Regions from separate parts of the Friedmanniella luteola genome, predicted to be linked through region 3. Evidence: predicted binding sites of a transcription regulator. Region 3 holds the regulator's gene; each other region holds the start of a gene.

Region 1 (10,219 bases), 710 kb from region 3:
CTGGGACACCGCCCTCTCCCTGCGCTCGTCCCGGTAGGTTGGCCCGACCGGCGCAGCCGCCGGTCCAGCCAGCGAGGAAGACGAGGCCATGGCGCGCAGACTGTTCACCTCCGAGTCGGTCACCGAGGGTCACCCCGACAAGATCGCCGACCAGATCAGCGACACGGTCTTGGATGCGCTGCTCGAGCAGGACCCCACCAGCCGGGTGGCCGTGGAGTGCCTGGTCACCACCGGCCTGGTCGTCGTGGCCGGTGAGGTGACCACCGAGTCCTACGTCGAGATCCCCGGCCTGGTGCGGCAGAAGATCATCGACATCGGCTACGACTCCTCCACCAAGGGGTTCGACGGGGCGTCGTGCGGCGTCACCATCGCCATCGGCCAGCAGTCGCCCGACATCGCGCAGGGCGTCGACACCGCCGTCGAGTCCCGGACCGGCTCCTCGGTCGACGCGCTGGACGCCCAGGGCGCCGGCGACCAGGGGCTGATGTTCGGCTACGCGTGCGACGACACCGCCGCGCTGATGCCGCTGCCGATCGACCTCGCGCACCGGCTCGCCGAGCAGCTCTCCGCCGTCCGCAAGGACGGGACGATGCCCTACCTGCGTCCGGACGGCAAGACCCAGGTCACCATCGAGTACGACGGCGACCGGCCCGTCCGGCTGGACACCGTGGTGCTGTCCAGCCAGCACGCCGCCGACATCGACCTCGACGCGCTGCTCGCCCCGGACGTCCGCAAGCACGTCGTCGAGCCGGTCCTGGAGCGCTACCAGATCGACAGCTCCGACTACCGGCTGCTGGTGAACCCGACCGGCCGCTTCGAGATCGGCGGGCCGATGGGCGACGCGGGGCTCACCGGCCGCAAGATCATCGTCGACACCTACGGCGGGATGGCCCGGCACGGGGGCGGCGCCTTCTCGGGCAAGGACCCGTCGAAGGTCGACCGCTCCGGCGCCTACGCGATGCGCTGGGTGGCCAAGAACGTCGTGGCCGCCGGTCTCGCCCGCCGCTGCGAGGTCCAGGTGGCCTACGCCATCGGCAAGTCGCACCCCGTCGGCTTCTACGTCGAGACGTTCGGCACCGAGACGGTGCCGGTCGGCCAGATCACCGACGCCGTGCTGGCCACCTTCGACCTGCGTCCGGCGGCCATCATCCGCGACCTCGACCTCAAGCGCCCGGTCTACGGCCCGACGGCCGCGTACGGCCACTTCGGCCGGGAGCTGGCCGGCCTCACCTGGGAGGTCACCGACCGCGCCGACGCCCTCGCGGCGGCCGTCCGCGGCTGACGGCGGGCCCTCGGGCCCGCGTCAGCGGGCCATCAGCGAGCGTCGGCGCGCCCGCCGCACCGCGCCGCGGACCGACTGCGCGACCGCGGCGCCGACGAGCAGGCCCAGCGCGATCGCGGTGACCACCCCCAGGACGCCCAGCGCCGCCGCGACCGAGCCGCCCGGGTCGACGGCGAGCTGGGTGGTCGAGAGCAGCCCCAGGCTGCCCGGGACCAGCAGCCAGAACGACGGCAGGAAGACGACGAGCCGGGGCAACGTCGGCTTCACCGCCTCCACCCCCGACGCGCCGAGACTGGCGGCGAGGGCGCCGGCGAAGCTGCCCAGCACCGGGCCGGACAGGGCCTGGCCGATCGACTGGGCCGCGAAGGCCAGCACGAGGGTGATGGCGATGAAGGGCAGCAGGCGCAGCGACGGGCTCTCCAGCAGCCCGATCCCGACCGTGATCAGCGCCAGCCCCAGCGGCGCCGCCCACCACCCCAGCTCGTCTACGCGCTGGTTGGTCAGGGCGGCCGTCGGCACGGCGAACAGCCGGGCCGCCGCGACGATGCCGAGGGTGAACAGCAGCAGCTGCACGATGCCGAAGACCAGCCGGGCGGTGCCGGCGACCATGTCGCCGCTGGCCAGCTCCGACATCGCGGTGACGATCAGCGCCCCGGGCAGCAGCACCGCGAGGGGCGGCAGCAGCGTCCGCAGCGGGCCCTCCAGCAGGTCGGCGTCGACCGCGGCGAAGACGAGGCAGGCCAGCACGAAGGCGGCGACGGTCGGCAGCAGGGTGCTGAGCAGCCGGAACCGCTGGCTGAGCCGGAACAGGGCGACCACCACGGTGCCGCCGACGGCCGCGAAGGCGACGTTCGCCCGGCCCGGCTGCAGGATGAGCGCGATCCCGACGGCGATCCCCACCCAGCCGAGGTTGGCCAGCCAGAGCGGGTACCGCGACGGTCGCGCGCTGAGGGCCAGCAGGGCGCCGGTCGCCTGCTCGATGGTCATCGAGCCCTCGACCAGCTGGTAGCGGATCGTCCGGACCTCCGCGGCCTGGTCCAAGCGCAGCGAGCCCTTCACGCCCTCGAAGGTGGCTGGCTCCCCGCTGCTGACGGCGATCGTCACCCCCGTCGGGCCGGCGGCGACCTGGGCGTCGGGGTGGCCCAGCCGGCTGGCGACCTCGACCACCTCGTCCTCGACGTCGGAGACGGGCTGGCCGGTCGCCACCATGGCGGCGGCGAGCGCGACCAGCAGGCGTCGCACCTGCAGGTCGGACGGGTCGGCGGGCGTGCGCAAGGTCATGGCTCCTCGTCGGTCGGTCCGGGACCGCCGCTCGTCCACAGGTGTGGTGCGCGGGGCCGGGTCTGTCGGACCCCTCTGCCTATCATCGAGCGTGCCTCCCAGGACGGACGTCGAGACGAGCCCCGCGGACCGCGCGGCGCCGTCGGTGGCCGTCGCGCCCGCCCCCGGGCCGCCGCCCCCGCACACGCCGGCCGAGGTCCGGCCGGTCGGCCGGGTCGTCCTCGACCTGCCGCTGAGCCACCTCGACCGGCCCTTCGACTACACGGTCTCCCGCGCCCAGGACGCCGACGCCGTCCCCGGCGCCCGCGTCCGGGTGCGCTTCGCCGGCAAGCAGCGCGACGGCTTCCTGCTGGAGCGCCGGGAGGCCAGCGACCACGACGGGGCGCTCAGCCCGCTCGCCAAGGTCGTCTCGGCCGAACCCGTGCTCACCCCGGAGGTGGCGCGGCTGGTCCGCGGCGTCGCCGACCACTACGCGGGCAGCTTCTCCGACGTGATGCGGCTGGCGGTGCCGCCCCGGCACGCCGCGACCGAGAAGGCGGCGCCCGGCGCCGGCCCGTCCGCCGACCTGCCCGACGCCCCGCCGCAGCCCTTCGGCGCGTACCCCGCGGGTCCGGGGTACCTGGCCGCGCTCGCCGACGGCCGGAGCCCCCGCGCCGCGTGGCAGGTCACGCCCAGCGCCGACGCGAGCGGGGACTGGGCCCTCGGACTGGCCGCGGCGGCCCGGGCCGCCGTCGAGGGCGGACGGGGCGCGGTCCTCGTGGTCCCCGACCAGCGGGACGTGGAGCAGCTCAAGCAGGCCTGCGCGGCGGCGCTGGGGCCGACCGGCTTCGCGGTGCTCGTCGCCGAAGCCGGCCCCGCCGCGCGCTACCGGGCCTTCCTGCGGGCGCTGCGCGGCGAGGTCAAGGTGGTGATCGGCAACCGGGCGGCCGCCTTCGCACCGGTCCGCGACCTCGGGCTGGTGGCGCTCTGGGACGACGGCGACGACCTGCTGGCGGAGCCGCGCGCACCCTACCCGCACGCCCGCGAGGTGCTGGCGCTGCGCGCCGCCCAGCAGGGCGCCGGCGCGCTGTTCGCCGGCTACGCCCGGACCGCCGAGGTGCAGGCCTGGGTGGAGCAGGGCTGGCTGCGCGAGCTGGCCCAGGACCGCGTCGCACTCCGGCACACCGCCCCGCACGTCAAGGTCAGCGCCGACACCGACCGGGCCCTCGAGCGCGACCCGGCCGCCCGCGCCGCCCGGCTGCCGCACGAGGTCTTCACGCTGATGCGGTCCGTGCTGCCGCAGGGGCCGGTGCTGGTGCAGGTGCCCCGGGCCGGCTACCTCGTCGCGCTCGTCTGCCAGGACTGCCGCGAGCCCGCCCGCTGCCGGCACTGCGGCGGCCCCACCCGCGCCGGGCGCGGGCGGACGGGGGACGGGCCGCAGGCCACCTGCACCTGGTGCGGACGGCTGCAGGTCGGCTGGGAGTGCCCGATCTGCGGGTCGCACCGCTTCCGCGCGCCCGTGGTCGGGTCCGAGCGGACGGCCGAGGAGCTCGGCAAGGCGTTCCCCGGCACGGCCGTCCGGCAGTCGAGCGCCGGCCAGGTCGCGGCGACCGTGCCGGCCACGTCGGCCATCGTCGTGGCCACCCCGGGGGCCGAGCCGCGGGCGGAGGGCGGGTACGCCGGAGCAGTGCTGCTCGACACCCCGCTGCTCCTGCTCCGCGCCGACCTGCGCGCGACCGAGGAGGCGCTGCGGCGCTGGCTCAACGCCGTCGCCCTCGTCCGCAGCGGCAGCGACGGCGGCTCGGTGATCGCGGTGGGGGAGAGCTCCGGTCGTGCCCTGCAGGCGCTGGTCCGGGTCGACCCGGCAGGGCTGGCCTCGCGCGAGCTGGTCGACCGGGCGGACGCCCACTTCCCGCCGGCCGCCAAGCTGGTGACGGTCGAGGGCCGGCCCGAGGCGCTGGCCGAGTTCATCGAGCTGGCCCAGCTGCCTCCGAACGCCGAGCTCCTGGGGCCTGTCGCCCTGCCGCCCGAGCGCCGCCCGGGCGAGCCCGCCGCGCTGGCGGGCGACGTCGGGCTGTCCCGGCTCACCCTGCGCGCCCCGCGGTCCGAGGGCGCCGCCCTGGTGCGGGCCGCCAAGGACGTCGCGGCCATCCGCAGCGCCCGCAAGAGTGACGGTGCCCTGCGGATCCGCGTCGACCCCGTCACCGTCGGCTAGCCCTCCCGCGCACGGGAGCCGACGAGCGCGCGGCGCGAGTCCGGAGCAGGTCGACGGCTCAGGGTGGTGGGTGCTCCGGTCATCCCGTGGAGGTGAGGGCGGGTGCTCGGACCGGCGGGCCGGTCCGCGGCAGCGCGAGGCGGGTGTTGCGCAGCGGCTGCTGGTCGTGGTCGACGAGCCGGGGCGGGATCCACTCGGGCAGGCGGTCCTCACCGAGGCGGCAGGTCCAGCCCCGGGAGGCGAAGTTGTGGTGGTGGTAGCGGCAGAGCAGCGTCAGGTTGTCGAGGTCGGTGGGTCCGCCCTCGATCCAGGGGACGATGTGGTGGCGTTCGCACCACGTGGGCGGGAGGTCGCAGCCGGGGAAGCTGCACCCCCGGTCGCGGGCGGCGAGGGCGAGGGTCTGGCTGGGGGAGGCGATCCGCCGGGTGCGGCCCAGGGTCAGGACCGCCCCAGCGCGGTCGAGCACGGTCGGGATGATCTCGGCGGCGGAGGCGAGCTCCAGCAGCGTCCCCGTCGGGATGAGGGTGCCGTCCGAGGTCTGGCCGAAGCCGGTGCGTTCGCGCAGGCTGTCGTGGTCGATGGTGACGAGGACCGTGGCCGGGATGCCGCCCGACTCGGGCAGGTCACCGGAGCGGAGGATGCGGTCGCAGACCTCCTCGAGCGCGTCGTGCACCCGCTGGCCGTGGGTCCGCTCGTCCGGGACCTCCACCGTCCCGACCTGGAGACCCGGCACGGTGTCGGTCCGCGGTCTGGCCAAGGGGTCCAGCACGGCTCGGAGCTTGACGCCGACGGGTCCGGTCAGACGGAGCTCGCCGCGCCAGCTGCCGTCGCGGGCGGCTCGGAGCTCGACGTGGCGACGGTCCTCGTTCAGCCGCTCCTGGGGTCGGCTGCCGTCCCCGTCGAGGTGGTCGACCCACCGTTCGGTGCAGACACGCAGGTCACCGGGGCCGAAGACGAGGGCGAGATCGGTCAGCTCGCGGTCGCCCCGGCTGACCGCTGCCCGGTCGTAGCCGGGGCCGTCGACCCGGAGGAGCCCGCGGCGGATGATCTCGACCTGGTCGGGTGTGACCCGGCCGTCACGCTGCGCGGCGGCCAGCCCCGGCCGGAGGGGCGGGAGCAGCGCGCCGAGCGGGCTGACCCGGTCGCCGACCTGCTCCGACGCCCGGACCCGGCGGTAGGCCTCGGCGGGGGAGATCCGCAGCGCCTGCGTGAGCACCCGGGTGAGGCGTCCCTGGCCGAGGGTGCCGGCGACATCGCGTGCGGCCGCATCCCGCAGCGCGCGGTGGTCGACCAGCGGCAGCCGGGTTCCGCACCAGCTCCAGGTCCTGCAGGAAGGCCACCAGACCGACGGCGTCCAGCTGGTCCAGGCCGCCCGCCTCCACCGCGGCCAGCAGGTCGGCCACGGCCTGGTCGAGCGCCGCCAGCCGCCTGGCCACTGCCGTGGTCGTCCCCACCTCACCGTCCATGCCCGAAGGCTATTCGAGCCTGTGTTCGAATACGATGCTCGGCGGACCACGGACAACACCTGAGCCGGTACGGACAACACCACTCGGTCGGCGACGGTCGGGGTCTGACGGCGACGGGACGGGTCAGCCGGGCACCAGCGCCGACCCCGGCCAGCCCGTGCACCGCGGCGGCCCACGGTCGACCGGCCACTAGGCTCGTCCGGTGCGCATCGTCTTCGCCGGGACCCCTGAGGTGGCCCTGCCCCCGCTGGAGGCGCTGGTCGCCTCCCGCCACGACGTCGTCGCGGTCGTCACCCGCCCCGACGCCCCGGCGGGGCGGGGAAAGAAGCTGACCCCGAGCCCGGTGGCCGCGCGGGCGGCCGAGCTGGGCCTGGAGACGTTGACCCCCCGCCGGCCGCGGGACGAGGACTTCGTCGCCCGGCTCATCGCGCTCGCCCCCGACTGCTGCCCGGTCGTCGCCTACGGCGCGCTGCTGCCGCAGCGCGTCATCGACGTGCCCCGGCACGGCTTCGTCAACCTGCACTTCTCGCTGCTCCCCGCGTGGCGCGGCGCGGCCCCGGTCCAGCACGCCCTGCTGGCCGGTGACGCGGTCACCGGGGCGACGACGTTCCAGATCGTCCTGGAGCTGGACGCCGGTCCCACCTACCTGCGGGTCTCGGAGCCGGTCCGGCCGGACGACACGGCGGGCGACCTCCTGCAGCGGCTCGCCGTCTCCGGCGCGGAGCTGCTGGTCCAGACGCTGGACGGGATCGAGGACGGCACCCTCACCGCGGAGCCGCAGCCGGTGGAGGGGGTCAGCTTCGCCCCGAAGATCGAGGTCGACGACGCCCGCGTCGACTGGACGCTCCCGGCCGAGGTCGTCGACCGCCGGATCCGCGGGTGCACGCCCGCCCCCGGCGCCTGGACGACGCTCGACGGCGAACGGCTGAAGCTCGGCCCGGCGGTGCCCGTCGACGGGGCCCTGCCCCCCGGCCGGCTGCAGGTGGGGAAGGCGGCGGTGCTCGTGGGCACGGGCAGCACCCCGCTGCGGCTCGGCCAGGTGCAGGCCCCGGGCAAGCGGCCGATGGCCGCCGCCGACTGGGCGCGCGGGGTCCAGCTGCCGGTCGACGCGGCGCTGGGCGCCTGAGGTGGCCGCACCCGCCCGCGGACGGCGCAAGCCCGACCGCGCCCGCCGGCTCGCCTTCGACGCCCTCCGGCTGGTCAACGGGGACGGCGCCTACGCCAACCTCGTGCTGGCCGACCTGCTCGCCGAGCGGCACCTCGAGGGCCGGGACGCGGCCTTCGCCACCGAGCTGGTGGCCGGCACGTGCCGCTGGCAGGGCACCTACGACGCGGTCATCGTCGCGGCGTCCGGCCGCACCCTCGGCAGCCTGCAGCCCGCCGTGCTGGACCTGCTCCGGCTCGGCGCCCACCAGGTGCTCGCGCTGCGGGTCCCCAGCCACGCCGCCGTCGCCGCGATGGTCGACCTGGCGGCCGCCACGGTGGGGGAACGGGTCACGGGGCTGGCCAACGCGGTGCTGCGGCGGGTCGCCGCCCGCGACCTCGAGGGGTGGCTGGACCTGCTCGGCGCCGGGCTCGACCGTCGCGACACGCTCGCGCTGCGGACGGCCCACCCGCGCTGGGTCGTCGACGCCCTGGCCGACGTGCTGCCCGAGGACGAGCTGGCGCCGGCCCTGGAGGCGGACAACGTCAACCCTGCGGTCACGCTGGTGGTCCGGCCCGGGCTGGCCGAGGTCGGCGAGCTGCTGGCCGCCAGGGCGGAGCCGGCGACGTGGTCGCCCTTCGCTGCCCGCTGGACGGGCTCGCCGTCGGCCCTGCCGGCGGTGCGCGAGGGCCGCGCCGGCGTCCAGGACGAGGGCTCGCAGCTGGTGGCCTGGGGGCTGACCCGGGCATCCGCACCCGCCGGTCCCTGGCTCGACCTGTGCGCCGGACCGGGCGGCAAGACCGCCCTGCTGGCCGGGCTGCTGGGGGAGGGCGACGGCCCGGTGGTCGCGGTCGAGCCGTCGGCGCACCGCGCCACGCTGGTGGCGTCGGGGCTCCGGGGGCACGCGGCCGACCGCAGCCTCGTCCTCCAGGCCGACGGCACCCGCCCGGCCTGGCCTCGGGCCACCTTCGCCCGGGTGCTGGTCGACGTGCCCTGCACCGGTCTGGGTGCGCTGCGCCGCCGGCCCGAGGCGCGCTGGCGCCGGGCCGACACGGCAGTGGAGCAGCTCCACCCCCTCCAGTGCGCGCTGCTCGCGTCGGCGCTCGACGCCACCGCACCGGGCGGGGTGGTCGGCTACGTCACCTGCTCACCGCACCGGCGCGAGACCGTGGACGTCGTCACCGAGACCCTGGCCGGGCGGGACGACGTGACGGTGCTGCCGGCGGCCGGGCTGCTGCCGGACGTGCCCGGGGCGGCCCTGGGCGACTTCCTGCAGCTCTGGCCCCACCGGCACGGCACCGACGCGATGTTCGCCGCGTACCTGCGGGTGGGTGCCGCCGCGGCCGCGGGGGCGGACGACCCGTCACGTTAGAGTCGGCTCGTGGTCCGCATCATGCCCAGCCTGCTCGCCGCCGACTTCGCCAACCTGCAGTCGGCGATCGAGTCCGTGCCCGGGGCCGACGGGCTGCACGTGGACGTGATGGACAACCACTTCGTCCCGAACCTGACGCTCGGCCTGCCGGTGCTGGAGTCGATCCGGGCCGCCACGCCGATGATGCTCGACGTGCACCTGATGATCACCGACCCCGACCGGTGGGCGCCCGCCTTCGCCGAGGCCGGCGCGGAGTCGGTCACCTTCCACGTCGAGGCGGCCGCCGCCCCGGTCCGCCTGGCCCGGGAGCTGCGGGCCCGGGGGGCCAGGGCGTCGATGGCGCTGAAGCCGGCGACCCCGATCGAGCCCTACGCCGACCTGCTGCCCGAGCTGGACATGGTGCTGATCATGACGGTGGAGCCGGGGTTCGGCGGCCAGAAGTTCCTCGACCTCTGCCTGCCCAAGATCGAGCGCACCCGTGCCCTGCTGGACCGGGTGGGCGGCGACGTCTGGCTGCAGGTCGACGGCGGGGTGTCGGTCGAGACGGTCGAGCGCTGCGCGGCCGCCGGGGTCGACTCCTTCGTCGCGGGGTCGTCGGTCTTCGGCGCCGACGACCCGGACGTGATGGTGACCGAGCTGCGCCGGCTAGCCCTGGCGGCCTCGGCCTGACTGCCGTTCCGCCGGCGGCACCTCCTGCTGGCGACGCTGCCGCTGCCGGGCCGGGGTCTCCTTCTTCGGGTCCGAGCTGATCAGCCCGTTGATCCAGTTGGCCGGCACCGAGTTGTCCACCAGCACCGACTTGAGGAACAGCGTCGCCGGGATGGCGATCAGCGCGCCGAGGGCGCCCAGCAGGTAGGCCCAGAAGATCAGCGAGATGAACGCCACCGTGCCGTTGATGCCGACGGCGTCCCCGGTGAACCGCGGTTGGATGATCGTCTGCACGATGACGTTGATCGCCGTGAACACGATGATCACCGCGAGCGCCTTACCCGGGCCGCCGTCCAGCAGGGCGATCAGGGCGGGCGGGATGACGCCGATGATGAAGCCGATGTTGGGGATGTAGTTGGTCACGAAGGCGAGCACGCCCCAGGTGAGCGCCAGCGGGACCCCGATGATCAGCAGCGCGACGTAGTCCATGATCGCGACGATCAGGCCGAAGGCCGTGGTGACGATCCAGTACTTGCGCACCCGGCTGGCGAAGTTCACCAGGCCGTCGGCGATGTGCGGCCGGGTCTCCCGGATCACCTCGATGCGCTCCCGCATGCTGCCGGAGTCCAGGGCCAGGAAGAGCACGAAGGTGATGATCAGGATCAGCAGCGAGGCCCCGCCGCTCAGCGCACCCACCAGCGCCTGCGCCGGCGCGGTGAGGCTGCTCAGCTGGAAGGACGAGGCGAGGTCCTGGATCTGCTGCTGCCCGTAGCCCAGCCGGGTGGACAGGGCCAGCAGCGAGTTGAAGATCCGGGTGAAGGCGCTGGCGTAG
Region 2 (10,219 bases), 760 kb from region 3:
CGCGGCGCCATCCCGGAGGGGCCGCAGGAGCACAGCGTCGACTACGCGGCCGAGACCGCGGCCGGGCTCGCCATGCGGGAGCTCGTCGAGGCGGAGTCCCGGATGCCCGACCGGCTGACCACGCTGCGCAAGGAGGCCGAGCGCCAGCACCGTCGCGCCGGCTACCTGACCACGGCGGCCGACACCGAGCGCCGCCGCACCGAGTGGGTGCAGGCCGAGCTCGTCCGCGCGGGCACCGAGCGGGCCCGCTCGCTCGGCTGGACCGACGTCTACACCTTCACCAAGGCCCTCGGCGAGCGGGTGGTCGCCGACCTGGGGGCGGAGATCCGCGTCTCGGTGGTCCGGCCGGCCATCGTCGAGTCGTCCTGGGCGCACCCCTACCCGGGGTGGATCGAGGGCTTCAAGATGGCCGAGCCGTTGATCCTGGCCTACGGCCGCGGCGAGCTGCCCGAGTTCCCCGGTTCGCCGGACTCGGTGCTCGACATCGTGCCGTGCGACCTCGTCGTCAACGCGATCATCGCCGTCTGCGCCACCGCCCCGACGGTCGGCCGCCCGGAGTTCTACCACGTCAGCTCCGGCGCCCGGAACCCGTTGACCATCGCGGGGATCTACGAGCTGATCCGGCACTACTTCACCGAGCACCCGCTGGAGCGCACGGCCAAGCCGGGCGAACCGCTGCCCGAGTGGGACTTCCCGGGCTCCTCCTCGGTCGGCCGGCTGCTGGCGAGCTCGGAGCTCGCGCACTCCCTCGCCGAGCGGCTGCTGGCCCGGGCGCCGCGCTCGGACCGGACCCGGCAGGCCGCCCGCAGCCTCGACAAGTTCCGCCGCCGGCTGGACTTCCTGCGGCGCTACCACGGCCTCTACAACGAGTACGCCCAGTCCGAGCTGCACTTCGTCGACGACGCGACGCTGGCCCTGACCCGCTCGCTGCACCCCGACGACGTCGAGGCGTTCGCCTTCGACACCGCGGTCTACGACTGGAAGACCTACATCGAGGACGTGCACTGCCCCTCGATCACCACGTCGGTGCGCCGGATGGACGCCCTGCGGAACAAGCGCGGGTCCCGGCCCAGCACCATGAAGGACCTCAGCAAGGACACGGCCGGCGCCTCGGCCGTCGCGATCTTCGACCTGGACGGCACCATCATGTCCACCAACGTGGTCGAGCAGTACCTGTGGTCGCGCCTGCCCGAGCTGTCCCCGGCGGGCCAGGTGGCCGAGGTCGGGCAGGTCGCCCGCCGGCTGCCCGGCTACCTGCTGGCCGAGCAGCGGGACCGCGGCGACTTCCTGCGGGCGGTCTACCGCCGCTACCGCGGCCTCGACCTGGCCGAGCTGGAGCACCGGGTCGACACGACGATGGCCCCGGCGATCCTCAGCCGGGTCTCCGCGGAGGCGTTGGAGCGGATCGAGCAGCACCGCGCCGCCGGGCACACCACCATCCTCATCACCGGCGCCGTCGAGACGCTCACCCGGCCGCTGCGGGAGTACTTCGACGTCATCGTGGCCGCCCAGCTGGCCACCGACGCCGACGGCCGCTGCACGGGCTTCCTGGCCCGGCCGCCGCTGGTGGGGGAGTCCCGGGCGGCGTGGCTCAAGCACTACGCCTCGCTGCACGGGGTCGACCTGACCCGCAGCTTCGCCTACGCCGACTCCCACTCCGACCTGCCGATGCTGCAGACCGTCGGCCACCCCGTCGCCGTCAGCCCCGACATCCCGCTGATGCGCGCCGCCGGGAAGAGCCAGTGGTCGATCGTCGCGTGGAAGACCAAGCCCTCCACGCCGCGGTGGCAGATCCCCCGGTAGTCGTGTCCGTCCTCGCTCCGCTCGGACGCGGAGGGGGCTCCTGGCCGCCCCGGTGGAGGTCAGGTCTTGTCGGCCGCCCTCGCGTCGGTCGGGCTCGGTAGTGCTGACTCTCGGCGCCTGGCCTTAGAATCGCCCCCATGTCGGGACACTCCAAGTGGGCAACCACCAAGCACCAGAAGGCCGTCGTCGACGCGCGCCGGGCCAAGTCGTTCGCGAAGCTGATCAAGAACATCGAGGTCGCCGCCCGTCTCGGCGGCGGTGACGTCGACGGCAACCCGACGCTCTTCGACGCGATCCAGAAGGCCAAGAAGACCTCCGTCCCGAAGGACAACATCGACCGCGCGGTGAAGCGTGGGTCCGGGGCCGAGTCGGGCGGCGCCGACTACGAGACGCTCATGTACGAGGCCTACGGACCCGCCGGCATCGCCATGCTCATCGAGTGCCTGACCGACAACCGGAACCGCTCCGCCTCCGAGGTCCGCGTCGCGGTGACCCGCAACGGGGGCACGATGGCCGACTCCGGCTCGACCGCCCGGGTGTTCAGCCGCAAGGGCGTCGTCGTGGTCCCGAAGCAGCAGGGCGACCGGACGCTGGCCGAGGACGACGTCCTCGAGGCGACGCTGGACGCCGACCCCGAGGAGGTCAACGACCTGGGGGAGAGCTTCGAGGTCATCTCCGACCCCGCCGACACCGTCCGGGTGCGGACCGCGGTCCAGGAGGCCGGCCTGGACTACGACTCCGCCGAGGTCTCCTTCGTCCCGGAGTTCACCCAGGAGGTCGACGCCCCGACCGTCGAGAAGGTCATGAAGATCATCGACGCCCTCGAGGACTCCGACGACGTCCAGAACGTCTACGCCAACTTCGACGCCTCCGACGAGGTCCTCGCGTCGATCAGCTGACGCCGAGCCCGTCGCCCGCTCCCTGAGCCCGTCGAAGGGCGCACGGCGCGCCGTCCGGGCCGACCCGGCCCCGCCTCGTAGGGTCAAGCGAACACCTGTTCGACGCGAGGACCGGGCGCCGCCCGGACGAGGAGTGACGCCGTGCGCGTGCTGGGCATCGACCCCGGGCTGACCCGCTGCGGCCTCGGCGTCGTCGACGGCGTGCCCGGGCGTCCGCCCACCCTGGTCGCCGTGGGCGTCACCCGCACCCCGCCGACGCTGGAGACCGCCCGGCGGCTGGTGCAGCTCGAGGAGTCGGTGGAGGCGTGGGTGCGCGAGCACCGACCGGACGCCGTCGCCGTCGAGCGGGTCTTCGCGCAGCACAACGTGGCCACGGTGATGGGCACCGCGCAGGCCGCGGGGATCGCCATGCTGGTCGCGGCCCGGCACGGCCTGCCGGTCGCCCTGCACACCCCGAGCGAGGTCAAGGCGTCGATCACCGGCTCGGGCCGCGCGGGCAAGGAGCAGGTGGGCGCCATGGTCACCCGCATCCTCCGGCTCACCGCCGCCCCCAAGCCGGCGGACGCCGCCGACGCGCTCGCGCTCGCCATCTGCCACATCTGGCGCGGCGGGGCCACCGCCCGCGTCGAGGCCGCCGTCGAGGCCGCCGCCCTCCAGTCCGCCCGCCAGCGCCGCGCCCACCTCCAGGCCCGGACCGCCCAGACCACCCAGGCCCGGACATCCCCGACCCGCCAGTTCCGAGGAGCCCCGTGATCGCCTCCCTCAGCGGCACCGTCCTGCAGGTCGGTCCCACCTCCGCCGTCGTCGAGGTCGGCGGGCTCGGCGTGCTCACCCTCTGCAGCCCCGGCACGGTCGCCGGCCTGCGGGTGGGCCAGCGGGCGACGCTCGCCACCTCGCTGGTCGTCCGCGAGGACTCGCTCACCCTGTACGGGTTCGCCACCGCCGACGAGCGGGAGTTCTTCGAGCTGCTGCTGACCGCCACCGGCGTCGGGCCGAAGCTCGCACAGGCCGCGCTCGCGGTGCTGCCGCCCGACCAGCTGCGCGCCGCGATCGCCAGCGAGAACCTCGTCCAGCTCTGCAAGGTGCCGGGGGTGGGCCGCAAGGGTGCCCAGCGGATGGTCATCGAGCTCAAGGACAAGATCAACGCGGTCGGGCTGTCGGCCGAGCCGCACACCGGCGCCGTCGTCCAGCCGGTCTGGCGCGACCAGGTGGCCCGCGGCCTCGTCGGCCTCGGCTGGTCGGAGAAGGACGCTGACGCCGCCTGCTCGGAGGTGGAGCCGCTGGTCGCCGCCGACCCGGACACCTCCGTCGCCGTCCTGATGCGGGCCGCCCTGCAGTCCCTGGCGCGGGGGTGAGCGCGTGAACGCCGCCGACGAGACGGAGGACCTGGGCTCGCTCGTCCAGCCCGTGGCCGACGCTGACGAGCGGGCCGCCGAGTCGGCGCTGCGCCCGACGTCGCTGGCCGAGTTCGAGGGCCAGCCGCGGGTCAGCGACCAGCTGGGCCTGGTGCTGGAGGCGGCCCGGCACCGCGGCACCGTCGCCGACCACGTGCTGCTCTCCGGGCCGCCCGGGCTGGGCAAGACGACGCTGGCCATGATCATCGCGGGGGAGATGGGGGCCCCGCTGCGCATCTCCAGCGGCCCGGCCATCACCCACGCCGGCGACCTCGCGGCCATCCTGTCCGGGCTCACCGAGGGCGAGGTGTTCTTCCTCGACGAGATCCACCGGATGTCGCGCCCCGCCGAGGAGATGCTCTACCTGGCGATGGAGGACTTCCGGGTCGACGTCGTGGTGGGCAAGGGCCCGGGCGCCACCGCCATCCCGCTGGAGATCCCGCGCTTCACCCTGGTCGGGGCCACCACCCGCGCCGGGCTGCTGCCCGGCCCGCTGCGGGACCGGTTCGGCTTCACCGCGCAGCTCGACTTCTACGACACCGCGGCCCTGGAGCACATCGTGCACCGCTCGGCCGAGCTGATCGAGGCGCGGCTCGACGCCGCCGGCGCGGCCGAGATCGCCCGACGCTCCCGCGGCACCCCCCGGATCGCCAACCGGCTGCTGCGCCGGGTGCGCGACTACGCCCAGGTCCGGGCGGACGGCCGGATCACCCCCGCCCTGGCCCGGGCGGCACTCGAGCTCTACGAGGTCGACGAGCTCGGACTGGACCGGCTGGACCGGGCCGTGCTGCGCGCCATGTGCACCCGGTTCGGGGGCGGACCCGTCGGGCTGTCGACGCTCGCGATCTCCGTCGGGGAGGAGCGGGAGACCGTCGAGGAGGTCGCCGAGCCCTTCCTGGTGCGGCAGGGGTTCCTGATGCGGACCCCGCGCGGACGGGTGGCGACACCGGCGGCCTGGCGGCACCTGGGACTGGCCGTCCCGGGCGGGGCGAGCGGTCCCGACACCGCTCCCGACCTGTTCGGCTGAGGCGCCCGGGGGTCCCGAGTGGGTAGAGTACGTCGGTCGGCGCCGCGCGCCGGCCGGCTCGACCCGACTTCGGTCGGCCATCTCGACCCGACGACCCCGACCGGTGCGCAGCCCGCGCGCTGGGTGCCCCGACGGATGCTGGAGCCATGCAGAACTACTCGACCCTGATCCTGATCGCGCTGATGGTGTTCGCGTTCTACTTCCTCATCCTGCGCCCCCAGAAGAAGCGTCAGCAGGCGGTGCAGAACACGCTCAACAGCCTCCAGCCGGGCAACCGCGTGCTGCTGGGCAGCGGGCTCTTCGGCACCATCGTCTCCCTGGGCGACCGTCAGGCCGTCCTCGAGATCTCGCCCGGCGTCGAGCTGACCGTGCTCAAGCAGGCCATCGTCCGGGCCGTCACCGAGGCCGACGAGGACACCGTGACCGACGAGGACGACCTCCTCGACGACGACGAGGTGCTGACCGACGCCGACGGCCTCGCCCCGCGCGAGACCACCTCCGACCTCGGCACCGCCCCCGGCGACCGCGACGGCTCCACCGCCGTCGCCCAGGACGTCGAGTGGCAGAACCCGTCGGCGGGGGCCGACCCCAAGCGCCCCAGCTGATCGACCGACCCTCCCCGCTCGGTCTCGCGTAGCAAGGAACCTTCCTCCCCGTGGCAGCACAGAGTGGCCGACCCGGCCGCACCCTCATCGTCCTCCTGGCCCTCGTGGTCGCGCTGGTCGGCCTGATGGGTCTGAGCAAGACCTGGACCCCCAAGCTCGGCCTCGACCTCCAGGGCGGCACGACCATCACCCTGACGGCGCAGAACACCTCGGGCACCGGCGCCGTCGACAAGACCAGCCTCGAAGAGGCGCGGACGATCATCCAGAACCGCGTCGACAGCCTCGGCGTCGGCGAGTCCGAGGTGACGACGGCCGGCGACAAGCAGATCATCGTCAGCGTCCCCAACGTCCAGGAGGACCGGCTCGTCGAGCAGGTCGGCCAGACGGCGGTGCTGCGCTTCCGGGCTGTCTACTCCGCCGAGCAGGTCGCTCCGCCCGTCACCCCCGGCGAGCAGCCGAGCGCGGCGCCCAGCGGCGAGCCCAGCGACGGCGCGTCCGCCGGGGCCCCCTCGACGGCGCCCAGCGCGACCCCGCAGGCCGGCGCCACGCCCACCGGGAACAACCGGCCGCTGCCCGGGCTGCCGACCGCCCCGCCGGCCCCGTCGACCCCCCGGCCCACCGCCGAGGGTCAGGGCACCCCGCCCGACGAGGCGATCAACTACCAGCCGAGCGACGCCGACACCGCCGACTTCGCAGCCTTCACCTGCGACCAGGCGGGTGACCAGGTCGACGTCTCCGACCAGCCGCTGTTCTCCTGCAACCGCGAGGGCACCGAGAAGTACCTGCTGGGCCCGACGCTGATCCAGGGCGACACGCTGACGGGCGCCACGGCCGGCATCCCGCAGAACGGCATCCAGTGGGTCGTCAACCTCACCTTCAACTCCGAGGGCGGCACCGCCTTCGAGAACATCACCGGGCAGCTGGCCCAGCGGACCGACCCCCAGAACCGCTTCGCCATCGTGCTGGACGGCGAGACCATCTCGGCCCCGTCGGTCAGCTCGGCCATCCCGGGCGGGCAGGCGGAGATCTCCGGGAGCTTCACCCAGGCCAGCGCCACCGACCTGGCCAACGTGCTGAAGTACGGCGCCCTGCCGCTGGCCTTCGAGGTCTCCGAGGTCTCCAACGTCTCCGCGACCCTCGGCGGTGAGCAGCTGCACGCGGGCCTCATCGCCGGTCTCGTCGGGCTGGTCCTGGTGGTCGGGTTCTGCTTCCTCTACTACCGCGGGCTCGGCATCGTCGTCATCGCCTCGCTGGTGGTGGCCGCGATCATCACCTACGCCTGCATGGTGCTGCTCGGCAGCTCGGTGGGCTTCGCGCTCAACCTGCCCGGCATCGCCGGCGCGATCGTCGCGATCGGCGTGACCGCTGACAGCTTCGTCATCTACTTCGAACGGATCCGCGACGAGGTCCGCGACGGCCGCAGCCTGCGGACCGCCGTCGAGACCGGCTGGCGCCGGGCCCGGCAGACGGTGCTGATCGCGGACGCGGTGTCCATGCTCTCCGCGATCATCCTGTTCATCCTGGCCATCGGCTCGGTGAAGGGCTTCGCGTTCACGCTCGGCCTGACCACCCTGATCGACGTGCTGGTCGTGTTCCTGTTCACCAAACCCCTGATGACGCTGCTGGCCCGGACGAAGTTCTTCGGCGGCGGCCACCGGCTGTCCGGGCTCGACCCGAGCCACCTCGGCGTGAAGGCCCTGCCCGGCGTGCGGACCCGCCGCGCCGGGTCGGCCGCCTCGGCCGCCCGCAGCGCCGGCACGCACGCCGTCGGCACGACGGCCTCGCCGGCCGCGACCCCTGGAGAGAAGTCCTGATGTCGAAGTTCAGCGATCTCGGGCACCGGCTGTACACCGGTGAGGTCTCCTACGAGTTCATCGCCCGCCGCCGCCGCTGGTACGCCCTCTCGGCGGTCCTCCTGCTGATCTCGATCGGCGCGCTCGCCCTGCGCGGGCTGGACTTCGGGATCGAGTTCGACGGCGGGGCCGACTTCCGCGCCAGCACCACGGTGAACAGCCAGACCGTGGACGGCATGCGCTCGGCGCTGGAGCGGACGGGGCTCCCCGACCTCGACGACACCACCATCAACACCATCGGCAGCGACCAGGTGCGCGTGCAGACGCGCACCCTCGACGCGACCAGCGAGGTCCCGGTGGTGCGGGCGGCGATCGGCGAGGAGGCCGGCGTCGCCACCGACGAGGTCGCCTACAACCTGATCGGCGCGTCGTGGGGTGACCAGATCACCGAGCGCGGGCTGATCGCCCTCGTCGTCTTCCTGGTCCTCGTCGGGCTGATGATCTGGATCTACTTCCGGGACGGCGCGATGTCCGCGGCGGCCCTGGTGGCCCTGGGCCACGACCTGCTGCTGACGATCGGCATCTACGCCCTGGTGGGCTTCACCGTCACCCCGGCGACGCTGATCGGGGTGCTCACCATCCTCGGCTACTCGCTGTACGACACCGTCGTGGTGTTCGACAAGGTCCGGGAGAACGTCCGCGACCTGCGCAGCAGCAGCACCCGCACCTACTCCGAGGCCGCGAACCTGGCCGTCAACCAGGTGCTGGTCCGTTCCATCAACACGACGATCATCGGTGTCCTGCCGGTGGCGGCCCTGCTGTTCGCCGGTGCGTTCATCCTCGGCGAGGGGCCCCTCAAGGACCTGGCGCTCGCCCTGTTCGTCGGCATGGTCTCCGGCGCCTACTCCTCGATCTTCATCGCCACCCCGCTGCTGGCGCAGATCAAGGAGCGGAGCCCGGAGATGCAGAAGCTGGCCGCCCGGGTGGCGGCGCGCCGCGCCAAGGACGGCGCCCGAGGGCGTGGTGACGAGGCGGCGGACAACGTCTCGGTCGGCGCCGGCCGTGCGCCGGCCCTGACCGTGACGCGGGCGGCCGCGGGCTCGGTGCCCGTCCGGCCCATCAGCGAGGGCGCGGCCAAGCGGCCGCAGCCGCAGCACAAGCCGCGCAGCCAGCGCCGGAGCTGAGGACACGCCGATGGTCGACCTGGCGTCCCTCGTGGTCGACGTGCCCGACTTCCCGCGTCCCGGCGTGGTGTTCAAGGACGTGACGCCGCTGCTGGCCTCGGCGTGGGGCCTGGCCGCCGCGGTCGACGGGCTGGTGGCCGCGGCACCGGACGCGGTCGACGTCGTGGTCGGGCTCGAGGCCCGCGGCTTCCTGTTCGGCCCGCCGGTCGCGCTGGCCCTGGGGGTGGGGTTCGTCCCGGCCCGCAAGCCCGGCAAACTGCCCCGGGAGACGGTCGAGGTCTCGTACGCTCTCGAGTACGGCGAGGAGACGCTGGCCCTGCACGCCGACGCCGTCGGGCCGGGCGACCGGGTGCTGGTCGTCGACGACGTGCTGGCCACCGGGGGCACCGCGGTCGCGGCCGCCGGCCTGGTGCGCCGGCTGGGGGCCGAGGTGGTCGGCGTCTCGGTGCTGCTGGAGCTGGCCTTCCTGCCCGGGCGGGCGCTGCTGGCCGAGCACGGTCTCGAGCGCGTGTCCGCCGTGCTGACCAGCGGAGCGGCATGAGCTCGCGGGCGACCGGCAGCACCCCGTCGCTGATCTCGCGGCGGCAGCGCGGCCAGCGGCCGTGGACCCACGACGCCCTGGTCAGCCTGCCGGCCCGGACCACGTCGCCGCTGGTCGAGCTGGCCCGCCGCGGGGTGCTGGCGCTCCTGCTGGTGGCGTTCATCGTGCTGCTCGTGTACCTCGACCGGAACGCCTACACCGACAGCCACGACGGCGAGGTCACCCTGGTCGACGCCATCTACTACGCCACCGTCACCATCACGACCACCGGCTACGGCGACATCACCCCGATCACCCCGCACTCGCGGATCCTGAACGCGGTCCTCGTGACGCCGCTGCGCATCATGTTCCTGGTCCTGCTGGTCGGGACGACGCTGCAGGTGCTGGCCAACGAGGGCCGGCGCATCTTTCTCGACTCCCGCTGGAGGAAGCACATGCGCAACCACGTCGTCGTGGTCGGCTACGGCACCAAGGGCCGCAGCGCCGTCGACACCCTGGAGGCGAACGGCTGCAACCCGGCGCAGATCGTCGTGATCGACGGCCGGGGGACCGCGGTGTCCGACGCGAACATCCGCGGCTACGCCGCCATCGAGGGCGACGCGACGCGGCGGGAGGTGCTGCGCCGGGCCGAGATCATCAAGGCGCGCGAGGTGATCATCACCCTCGACCGCGACGACTCCGCGATCCTGGTCACCCTGACCGTCCGGCAGCTCAACCCCAGCGCGCACGTCGTGGTCGCCGTCCGCGAGGAGGACAACGCCTCGCTGCTGCGCCAGTCCGGGGCGAACGCGGTGATCACCTCCTCCGAGGCCGTCGGCCGGCTGCTGGGGCTGTCGGCCACCAGCCCCAACCTGGGCACCGTGATCGAGGACCTGCTGTCCTCCCGCGAGGGGCTCGAGGTGGGCGAGCGGCAGGTGACCCGCGACGAGGTCGGGCTGAACCCGGGCCAGGTGGAGGGGGAGCGGGTGATCGC
Region 3 (10,219 bases):
GTCGGGCTCGCGGGGCGGGCACGTCGCAGGGGTGGAACCGGGGCTGGGCTCACGCAGACCTTCCCGGCCGCGCGAACCCTGCCCCGGGGATCGGGGGGCAGGGGCTGAGCCCTACGGCGGGGCCTTGCGGCCCGGGGTCAACCGGTGCGGGGTGAAGGCGCTGACCTTCTGGTCCGCGGCCGGGTCGGGGATGAGGGGCTCGATGCCGGTCGGGTCCTGCTCCACGCGGAGCAGCGCGATCTCGGCCTCGAAGTCGTCGACGGAGCGGAACTGCCGGTAGACGCTCGCGAACCGGAGGTAGGCCACCTGGTCGAGGTCGCGGAGCGGGCCGAGGATGGCGACGCCGACCTCGTCCGCGGGTACCTCCGGCGAGCCGGAGGCCCGCAGAGTGTCCTCGACGACCTGGCCGAGCCGCGCGAGCTGGTCCTCGGTGACCGGGCGACCCTTGCAGGCCTTCCGCACGCCACCGATGACCTTGTCGCGGGCGAAGGGCTCGACCACCCCGCTGCGCTTCACGACGACGAGCTGCATCTGCTCCACCGTGGTGAAGCGACGGCTGCAGTCCGGGCACTGACGGCGGCGACGGATGCTCGAGCCGTCCTCCGCGGTGCGCGAGTCGAGGACCTTGGAGTCGTGGTGACGGCAGTAGGGGCAGAACACGCGCGACTCCTCCCGGGGTCTCCGCCGAGCCGTCCTGGGGACAACCCTGTGCAGAGGATGTGGACCGTGCTGTGGATCGGTGTGGACGACCAACCACTACCTGTGGAGGAAGAACACCGGTGTAACTACTAGATGTAGAGAGCGTACGTCTGCACGGCCCCGACCGCAAGAGACCGGCCCACCGGGCGTGGCGCGCCGGGGCGAGCCCGCGGAAGGCGTGCCGCAGCGCCCCCGCGGACGGCGGGGGGTCGGGACGCCCGAGCTCAGAGCAGGTTGCGCAGGACGACGAAGACGGTGGCGCCCAGGAGACCCAGCAGCAGCCACCGGGTGGGGCGCACACGGATCAGACCCGCCGCCGCCCGGGCGGGGAGCCGGACGGCGGGGCCACCGAGGGCCTCGACGCTCCACAGCACCCCCAGGACGGCGAGGACGACCAGGCCGACCAGCACGACCGGGTTGTAGGCGAAGGCGGCGACGAGGTCGCCGTGCAGCAGGGCGCTCCCGAGCCGGGTGCCGCCGCAGAGGGGGCACTCCCAGCCGGTCGCCATCCGGAAGGGGCACGGGAGGCCGACGCCGGTGCCCGCGTACAGCGCGCTGAGCGTGACCCCGAAGGCAGCGACGCCGGCGAGCTGGGCGACGCCACGGGCTGCCCGGAACGGGCGGGCCGGCGCCTCGGTGCTCACCCGGCCATTCTGCCCGCAGGGCGGACCAGCGGGGTGGCCGACGGCGCCGTGCACCAGGCAGGTCAGGGCTGGACGAGGACCGTCCGGCCGGCGTCGGCGTAGCGCTCGCCGGTGACGCGGAGGGCGGTGAGCCCGACCACGGTGACCGCAGCGGTGACGATCAGCAGGGCCGTCACCAGCACCAGCGCGATCCCGCGCTCGGTCAGCCGCCAGCCGGCGGACGCGACGGCCGGGGCCGCGGGCGCGTCGACGGCGCAGGCCTGCGGACGCAGCACCCGGGTGCCGCCGGCCAGCGGACGCGCGGGCCGGGCCTGGGGGCCGGTGCCCCGTCCGGTCCGGCGCCGCGGACGTCCCGGCGCCCGGGTGGGCGACGTCGGGCGAGCGGTCGCGCGGTACCCGGCGGCCGTGGCACCCTGGGGCGCCTCGAGGGTGGTGACGTCCATGGTCAAGCTCCTCAGGAGAAGTCGAACAGACGTTCGATAGAACGTGTGTTTGATTTGTACCGCACCAGACGGCGGCTGCCAAGCACATGCGAACGCGTGTTCGACCTCGGGTCGAGAGTTCGCCGTCGTCGTGCTCATGTCCTCACCTCACCAGGGACCACTGACAGTTCTCGGGCGTCGCCGCCGCGGACCGCTCGGACGCGGTCGCGACACGCTCGAACAGGTGTTTGATTTCACCGCGGGCCTTCCCTAGATTCAGCCGCATGGCAGACCGTGACGACACCACCTCCTCCGCCGACCTCGCGCCGGGCCGCCCGGCCCGCAAGCGCGGCCGACCCAGCGCCGCCGAGGTCGAGGCGCAGCTCGGGGCCAGCGGCACGGTCCGGTCGCTGCCCGACGGGCCCGCCGACGCACACGGCCTCACGCCGCGCCAGCGGCGGATCCTCGAGGTCATCAAGGAGGCCGTGGACAGCCGCGGCTACCCGCCCAGCATCCGCGAGATGGGCGAGGCGGTCGGCCTGGCCAGCTCCTCGAGCGTCGCCCACCAGCTGAAGACCCTGGAGCAGAAGGGCTTCCTGCGGCGCGACCCCAACCGTCCCCGGGCCCTCGAGGTGCTGCTGCCCGGCGAGGCCGACAGCCGTCCGGCCGTCCCGGCCGAGGGCGCCGCGCGCCCCGTGCTGGCCGAGGCGGAGGTCGACGACACCGGTCGCGGCGACGCCTACCCGGCCCCGGTGCACGTGCCCGTGCTGGGACGGATCGCCGCCGGCGGCCCGATCCTCGCCGAGGAGCGGGTGGAGGACGTGTTCGCCCTCCCTCACCAGCTCGTCGGCCAGGGCACCATGTTCCTCCTCGAGGTCCGCGGAGACTCGATGATCGACGCCGCCATCTGCGACCGCGACTGGGTGGTGGTGCGTCAGCAGCCGACCGCCGAGAACGGGGACATCGTGGCGGCCCTGCTGAACGACGAGGCGACGGTCAAGACGTTCAAGCGGCGCGACGGCCAGGTGTGGCTGATGCCGCACAACCCCGCCTACGACCCGATCGACGGCAACCACGCCTCGATCCTGGGCAAGGTCGTCGCGGTCCTCCGCAAGCTCTGACGGCCGGCGGCGTCCGGTCCGCCCTCAGGCCTGGCCGGACAGCCGCCGCAGTGCCTGCACGACCGTCTCCCGGTCGCTCGTCTGCCACATCGGCGGCATGGAGGCGCGCAGGAAGCTTCCGTAGCGGGCGGTGGCCAGCCGCGGGTCCAGCACGGCCACCACTCCCTTGTCGTCGGTCCGGCGGATCAGCCGGCCGGCGCCCTGGGCCAGCAGCAGCGCGGCGTGCGTCGCCGCGACGCTCATGAAGCCGTTGCCCCCCGCCTCCGCCACCGCCCGCTGCCGGGCCAGGGTGAGCGGCTCGTCGGGCCGGGGGAAGGGCACCCGGTCGATGATCACCAGCGAGCAGGTCGCGCCCGGCACGTCGATGCCCTGCCACAGCGAGAGCGTGCCGAACAGGCTCGTCTGCTCCTCCGCGACGAAGCGCCGGGTCAGCTCCGAGAGCTGGGCGTCCCCCTGGCACAGCACGGTCTGCTGGGGCAGCTGCTTGCGCACGTGCACGGCCGCGGCCTCGGCGGCCCGGCGGGAGGAGAAGAGCCCGAGCGTGCGACCGCCGGCCGCCCACACCAGCTCGGCGATCTCGGCCAGCACCTCGGCGGGCATGCCGTCCCGGCCGGGGGCCGGCATCGAGCGGGTGAGGTAGAGGATGCCCTGCCGCCCGTAGTCGAAGGGCGAGCCGACGTCCAGCGCCCGCCACCGGACCGGGGCCGCCTCGTCGGTGTCGGGGCCGTCGGTGTCGCGGACGGAGCTCTCGGGCTCGGCCGTGCTGTCGTCGCGCTCGGCCGCCCGCAGCCCGACGCTGGCCGCCATGGGGGTGAACTCGCCGCCCAGCTTCAGAGTGGCGGAGGTCAGCACGATGGTCGCCTCGCCGAACACGGCGCTGCGCATCAGCCCGGCGACGCTGAGCGGCGCCACCCGGGCGGCCCTGCCCATCCGCTCGGACTCGCTGACCCAGACGACGTCGGTGGAGTGCAGGGCGGCCATCCGCTCGGCGACGTCGAAGACCTCCTTGACGGCGGCCGCCGCCTGCCGCCGCTCCCCGTCCGCCTTCTCGTCGCCACCGCTCATCTTGCTCACCGCGGTACGCGCGGCGTCGCGGACGGTCGCGCAGCCCTCGACGAAGGCCGACGCCGCGTTCTCGACCCGCTCCAGGGGCGCGCCCTCCAGCGCCCCCCGCAGCGTCTCGGCCGACTCCAGCAGGTCGAGCGCGACGTCGTCGTCCAGGTGCACCATGGCGCGCCGCGCGACCCGCTCGATCTGAGCCGGCGTCAGCTCGGCGGAGGCCGCCCCCGTCACCCGGGCCACCAGCTCGTGGGCCTCGTCGATGATCACGGCGGAGTGCTCGGGCAGGGCGGTGCCGCCGTGCATGGCGTTGATGGCGAGCAGGGCGTGGTTGGTGACCACGAGGTCGGCCGACCGCGCCGCCTCGCGCGACTTCTCGACGAAGCACTCGTCACCGAAGGGGCAGCGCTGCGCCCCCAGGCACTCCCGGACCGGGATGGAGACCTGCTGCCAGCCCCGGTCGGTGTGGCTGGGCGCGCCGTCCCGGTCGGCGACGCCGCCGCTGGTCGCCTCCTCCTCGGCCCACTCCCGCAGGGCGAGCACCTCGGCGCCCAGCGCCGACTCGGGGCTGGCCTTGGGCGTGATGGTGCTGGCCAGGTCGGCGGCGCTGATCAGCGTGCTCTGGTCGGTCTCGCTGCCGTCGCGGACGCGGAGCAGGCACGCGTAGTTGGTGCGGCCCTTCAGCACGGCGTGCTTGGGGCGGCGGCCGGTCACCTTCTGCACCGCGTCCAGCGCGGCCGGGATGTCGTTGTCGGCCAGCTGGGACTGCAGGGCGAGGGTGGCGGTCGCGATGACGATCCGCTCCCGCGAGCGGGCCAGCCGGACGAGCGTCGGCGCCAGGTACCCGAGGGACTTGCCGGTGCCGGTGCCGGCCTGGATCAGCAGGTGCCGGCCGGTGGCCAGGGCGTCGTCGACGGCGTCGGCCATGGCGACCTGCCCCGGCCGCTCACGGCCGCCGATCTTCTCCACCGCGGCGACGAGGACGTCCCGGTGGCCGGCCGCAGTCGCCGTCGGGCGGGTCGTGGCGGTGGCGGGGGTCACCGAAGAACTCTAACGGCCGCCACCGACAGGTCCCTCCGCGCGCGACGGGGCTGTGGACGCGCCGACCCCGCCGCTGTGGACGGGGCCGTCAGGAGGCCGGGCCGCCCGCGGTCTGCAGGTAGGGCTCCAGCTCCCCGGCCAGGGACGGCAGGACCCGCGCGTTCACCACGGTGCCGGCCCCGGTGTGCTCGAGGGTGGTGATCTCCCCCGCCTGGTGGATGCGGTTGAGGAGGTCGCCGCGCTCGTAGGGCAGCAGCACCCGGACGACGACCTCCGGGCGCGGCAGCCGGGCCTCCAGCGCCGCCCGCACGTCGTCGAGGCCCAGCCCGGTCCGGGCCGAGGCGATCACGGCGGTGGGGTAGCTGGTCCGGAGCGCCGTCAGCACCCCGGGGTCGGCCTGGTCGGCCTTGTTCAGCACCAGCTGCTCGGGCACCTCACCCGCGCCGATCTCGGCCAGCACGCCCCGCACGGCCTTGATCTGGCCCTCCGGGTCGGGGTCGGAGGCGTCGACGACGTGCAGCAGGAGATCGGCCTGCGCCGACTCCTCGAGGGTGGAGCGGAAGGCCTCGACCAGGTCGTGCGGCAGGTGCCGGACGAAGCCGACCGTGTCGGTCAACGTGTACACGCGGCCGTCGGGGGTGCCCGCCCGGCGGGTGGTCGGGTCGAGCGTGGCGAACAAGGCGTCCTCCACCAGCACGCCGGCGTCGGTCAGCCGGTTGAGCATGCTCGACTTGCCGGCGTTGGTGTAGCCGACGATGGCCACCGACGGGATCTCGTTGCGCCGGCGCCCGGCCCGCTCGACCTGCCGGGTGCTGTCCAGGTCCCGCAGCTCACGGCGGAGCTTCGCGATCCGGCTGCCGATCCGTCGACGGTCGGTCTCGATCTTGGTCTCACCGGGGCCACGGCCGCCGATCCCGGCGCCGCCAGCGGCGCGTCCGCCCGCCTGCCGGGAGAGGTTGCCACCCCAGCCGCGGAGACGCTGCTTGAGGTAGTTGAGCTGGGCCATCTCGACCTGGGCCTTGCCCTCCGCGCTCTGCGCGTGCTGAGCGAAGATGTCGAGGATCAGGGCGGTCCGGTCGATGACCTTGACCTTGATCTTGTCCTCCAGGTTGCGCAGCTGCGCCGGGGAGAGCTCGCCGTCGCAGATGACGGTGTCCGCGCCGGTCGCCACCACCACCTCGCGGAGCTCGTCGACCTTGCCGCTGCCGATGTAGGTGGCGGGGTCGGGCCGGCTGCGCCGTTGGACGAGACCCTCGAGGATCTCCGAGCCCGCGGTCTCGGCGAGCAGCTTGAGCTCGGCGAGGGAGTTCTCCGCGTCGGCGGCGGTCCCGGTGGTCCAGACGCTCACCAGCACCACGCGCTCCAGCAGGAGCTGGCGGTACTCGACCTCGGTGATGTCGGTGAGCTCGGTCGACATGCCGGCCACGCGGCGCAGCGACTGCCGGTCGGCGAGGTCCTGCTGGTCGCCGTCGTAGGCGTCGTCCGGCTCGGCGGCGGGGCGGCGCGCGGGTCGGGCGAACTCGGGGTGGTCGCGGGGGTCGAGGCGCTCGATCAGCAGGTCGTCCTCGACCGCGTCGCTCGGGCTGACGGGCTGCGGCTCAGGTGAAGTCATCGTCCCTCCAGGGTCTCACGGGGCGACAACCGGCGCCGAGGGCATTTCCTGCTCCCCCGGCCGCGCACGGCCGCCCGCTCAGAAGAGGGTGTACCCGCCGTCGATGACGAGTACCTCACCGGTGATGAACCCGGAGGCGGCCGAGGCCAGGAACACCACGCTCGGGCCGAGCTCCTCGGGCAGCGCGTACCGCTGCATGGGAGCGTCCTCGATCCAGTGCCGGCGGAACTCCGGGCTGTCGACCGGGGCCATCTCGGTCTTGGTGTAGCCGGGGGCCAGCGCGTTGACCCGGACGCCCATCGGCGCCCACTCCGCCGCGAGCGACTTCGTCAGCTGGTGCACCGCCGCCTTCGACGCGTTGTACCCGGGCTGGTGCTGCGGCCGGTTGACGATCTGGGCCGAGATGGAGCCGATGTTGATGATCGCGCCGCTGCCCTGCTCGACCATCACCCGGCCGAAGGCCTGCGCGCAGTTCCAGACGCCGGTGACGTTGACGTCCATCACCGAGCTCCACTCCTCGGGGGTGACCTCGAGGGCGGGCCGGTGCACGCAGAAGCCGGCGTTGTTGACCAGGACGTCGACCTGGCCGAGACCGGCGACGGACTCCTCGACAGCCCGCTGCACCTGGTCGGGGTGGGTCACGTCGGCGGTGACGACGTGGGCGCGGACGCCCAGCTGCTCCACCTCGGCCTTCGTCCTCGCGCCGGCGTCGGCGTCGCGGACGAGCAGGACGATGTCGCTGCCCGCCTCGGCCAGGGCGGTGACGAGCGCGCGGCCGATGCCGCGGTTCGCCCCCGTGACCACCGAGACCTTGCCGGCGAGCGAGAACGTGTCCAGGACTGCCACTACCCCTCCTCGGGTACCAGGACCTGGCCGTGGGCGATGAGCACCGCCGGGCCGGTCAGATGGGCCTGGTCCTCGGCGAGCTCGACCTCGACCTCGCCGCCAGGCACCTCGACACGATAGGTGACCGGCAGCGGCGTGGTGTCACCGGTGTGCACGCGAGCGGCGGCGGCCGCCGCGACGGTCCCCGTGCCGCAGGAGCGGGTCTCCCCCACCCCGCGCTCGTGCACCCGGAGCGCGATGTGCCGGGGACCCAGCACGCGGACGAACTCGACGTTGACCCCCTCGGGGAAGACGTCGGCCGGCACCTGCGGGGCGGTGTGCAGGTCCAGCGCGCCGAGGTCGTCGACGAAGGCCACCCCGTGGGGGTTGCCCACGTCGGCGGGGAGCACGACGTGCTCGGTGCCGTCCCCGGTGCGCACGGTCACGGGCGTCGCCGGCGCGTCGACGCGGACAGGGCCCATCGAGACGCGGATCCGCGTGTCGGGCAGGACCGTCGCCTCCTGCAGGCCCGTGCGGGTGGCGATCTGGAGGGTGGGGCCGCTGGCGAGGTCGTGGTCGAGCAGGAAGCGGGCGAAGACGCGCAGCCCGTTCCCGCACATCTGGGCCACCGACCCGTCGGCGTTGCGGTAGTCCATGAACCACAGCGAGCCGTCGCCGTCCCACTCGGGGACGTGCCGGGCCCGGACCGCCCGCAGCAGCCCGTCGCCGCCGAGGCCGGCGTGCCGGTCGCAGAGGTAGCGGACCTCGGCCGGGCCGACGCCCATCGTGTCGTCCCGGTCGAGCAGGACCACGAAGTCGTTCTCGGTCCCGTGCCCCTTGCTGAACGACCACCTGCGCATGGGCTCAGTCTCCCAGAGCCGGCGGGAGGTCCCCGCCGACGGCCGTCCCCCGGTCGGGTCCCTCGCCGCCGGGTCCGGCGGCGGCGAGCGCGGCGTCGACCAGGTCCGGGGCGTCCCAGTCCAGCCAGGTGATCCGCGGGTCGCGGGTGAACCAGCCGCCCTGCCGGCGGGCGAAGCGGCGCGTCCCCGCGACCGTCTGCTCCCGGGCCTCGGCCTCGGTCAGCTCGCCGTCCAGGTGCGCGAGCAGCTGGCGGTACCCCAGCGCCCGGGAGGCGGTGACGCCCTCGCGCAGACCCGGCGAGCGCTCGGCGAGGCGGCGCACCTCGTCGACGAAGCCCGCCGCCCACATCGCCTCGACCCGCTGCGCGATGCGCGCGTCGAGGGTGGGCCGGTCGATCCGGAGCCCGATCTGGACGACCCCGGGCAGCAGGTAGCGGTGCGCGGGCAGCGTGGACGCGTAGGGCCGGCCGGTCAGCTCGACCACCTCGAGGGCGCGGACCAGCCGCCGGCCGTTGCCGGGGCCGATCGTCGCGGCCGACGCCGGGTCGACCGCGGCCAGCCGCGCGTGCAGACCCGCCGGGCCGACGACGGCCAGCTCGGACTCCAGCCGGGCGCGGACGCCCGCGTCGGTGCCGGGGAAGTCGAAGTCGTCCACGACGGCGCGCACGTACAGCGCCGACCCGCCGACGACCACCGGGACCACCCCGCGCACCCGGCAGTCGGCGATGGCGGCGCGGGCGAGGGCCTGGAACTCGGCGACGGTCGCGGTCTCGGTCACGTCGAGGACGTCGAGCAGGTGGTGCGGCACGCCGCCCCGCTCCTGGGGCGTCGGCTTGGCCGTCCCGACGTCCATCCCGCGGTAGACCAGCATGGAGTCGGCGTTGACGACCTCGGCCGGCCGGCCCTGCTCCCGGTAGCGGCGCGCCAGCGCCACGGCCAGGGCGGTCTTGCCGACGGCCGTCGGACCCACCAGCACCACGGTCACGGCGACCAGTGTGGCCCAGCGGGCTGCGGCGCCCGACCGACGTCCGGACCCGGTGGTCGAGCACTGCGGGCGGCAAGGCAGGCTGGAGTGGCGCGGGCCCGCGATCCAACCGCCCGCGACAGACCACGACACCGACCGAGAGGCGACACCATGGGCATCTTCGACAAGGCCAAGGACGTGCTGAGCCAGCACCCGGACAAGGTCGAGCAGGGTCTGGACAAGGCGGCCGACCTCGCCGACCGGCGGACCGGGGGCGAGCACACCGACCAGATCGACCGGGGCGTCGGCGTCGCCCAGGAGAAGCTGGGCGACTTCCTGCGCAAGGACACGCCGCCCGCCTGACCGCCTCAGCAGCCCCGTCGGTCCGCGGACCGGCGGGGCTGTCGCGTCCCCGGACCCGGCAGGTGGGCCCTGCCGAGGTCAGCCGACCTGGCAGGCGCCCGCCGGCGCGAGCGGGGCCGGTACCCCCACGGCGGGCAGGCCCAGGCTGACCGCCGGCCGGGCCGGGGCGGCCCGGCGCCCCTCCCAGGCGTCCCCGCCGCGGGTCCGGCGGAGACCGGTGATCCCGGCGTCGGCCGTCAGGTGGTGCGGGGCGGCGTAGGTGATGGTGGTCCGCGCCAGGTCGCCGGGACGCGGCCGGCGGGCGGGGTCCTCGGGGACGGCGACGTGCACCAGCCGGTTGTCCCGGGCCCGGCCGGACATCCGCGCGGTCGCGGCGTCCTTGCGGCCCTCGCCGTCGGCGAACATCACCTCGACCTCGGTGCCGACCAGGCGCTGGTTCTCCTGCCAGGCGCTCTGCTCCACCAGCGCGACCAGCCGTTCGTAGCGCTCCTGGACGACGGCCTTCGGCACCTGGTCCGGCATCGTCGCCGCGGGCGTCCCGGGGCGGACCGAGTACTGGAAGGTGAACGCCGCCGCGAACCGCGCGGCCGCCGCGACGTCGAGCGTCGC

The links. The regulator LexA, encoded in region 3, represses DNA repair genes until DNA is damaged. The targets are predictions, from matches to a motif close to TCGAACANNTGTTCGA.
Region 1: a site for LexA is predicted at 6,237-6,252, ahead of BLT72_RS10965 (HNH endonuclease signature motif containing protein). Genes of this name have one in related genera too.
Region 2: a site for LexA is predicted at 2,790-2,805, ahead of ruvC (crossover junction endodeoxyribonuclease RuvC). Genes of this name have one in related genera too.

The regions. Positions count from the first base shown of each region.
Region 1 is NZ_LT629749.1:2,309,062-2,319,280, reverse strand. Features, by position in the region: gene coaBC (bifunctional phosphopantothenoylcysteine decarboxylase/phosphopantothenate--cysteine ligase CoaBC) at 1-37, shown strand, start outside; gene metK (methionine adenosyltransferase) at 89-1,282, shown strand; gene BLT72_RS10975 (threonine/serine exporter family protein) at 1,304-2,563, opposite strand; gene BLT72_RS22225 (primosomal protein N') at 2,655-4,757, shown strand; gene BLT72_RS10965 (HNH endonuclease signature motif containing protein) at 4,837-6,216, opposite strand; gene fmt (methionyl-tRNA formyltransferase) at 6,426-7,349, shown strand; gene BLT72_RS10955 (RsmB/NOP family class I SAM-dependent RNA methyltransferase) at 7,351-8,739, shown strand; gene rpe (ribulose-phosphate 3-epimerase) at 8,761-9,408, shown strand; gene BLT72_RS10945 (AI-2E family transporter) at 9,385-10,219, opposite strand, start outside.
Region 2 is NZ_LT629749.1:2,356,789-2,367,007, reverse strand. Features, by position in the region: gene BLT72_RS11205 (HAD-IB family hydrolase) at 1-1,803, shown strand, start outside; gene BLT72_RS11200 (YebC/PmpR family DNA-binding transcriptional regulator) at 1,941-2,702, shown strand; gene ruvC (crossover junction endodeoxyribonuclease RuvC) at 2,853-3,455, shown strand; gene ruvA (Holliday junction branch migration protein RuvA) at 3,452-4,057, shown strand; gene ruvB (Holliday junction branch migration DNA helicase RuvB) at 4,062-5,123, shown strand; gene yajC (preprotein translocase subunit YajC) at 5,270-5,728, shown strand; gene secD (protein translocase subunit SecD) at 5,779-7,542, shown strand; gene secF (protein translocase subunit SecF) at 7,542-8,705, shown strand; gene BLT72_RS11165 (adenine phosphoribosyltransferase) at 8,716-9,246, shown strand; gene BLT72_RS11160 (potassium channel family protein) at 9,243-10,219, shown strand, end outside.
Region 3 is NZ_LT629749.1:1,600,184-1,610,402, reverse strand. Features, by position in the region: gene nrdR (transcriptional regulator NrdR) at 112-660, opposite strand; gene BLT72_RS07595 (DUF2752 domain-containing protein) at 924-1,343, opposite strand; gene BLT72_RS07590 (hypothetical protein) at 1,406-1,786, opposite strand; gene lexA (transcriptional repressor LexA) at 2,050-2,886, shown strand; gene BLT72_RS07580 (ATP-dependent DNA helicase) at 2,911-4,872, opposite strand; gene hflX (GTPase HflX) at 5,075-6,598, opposite strand; gene BLT72_RS07570 (SDR family NAD(P)-dependent oxidoreductase) at 6,677-7,444, opposite strand; gene dapF (diaminopimelate epimerase) at 7,444-8,283, opposite strand; gene miaA (tRNA (adenosine(37)-N6)-dimethylallyltransferase MiaA) at 8,288-9,259, opposite strand; gene BLT72_RS07555 (antitoxin) at 9,419-9,610, shown strand; gene miaB (tRNA (N6-isopentenyl adenosine(37)-C2)-methylthiotransferase MiaB) at 9,689-10,219, opposite strand, start outside.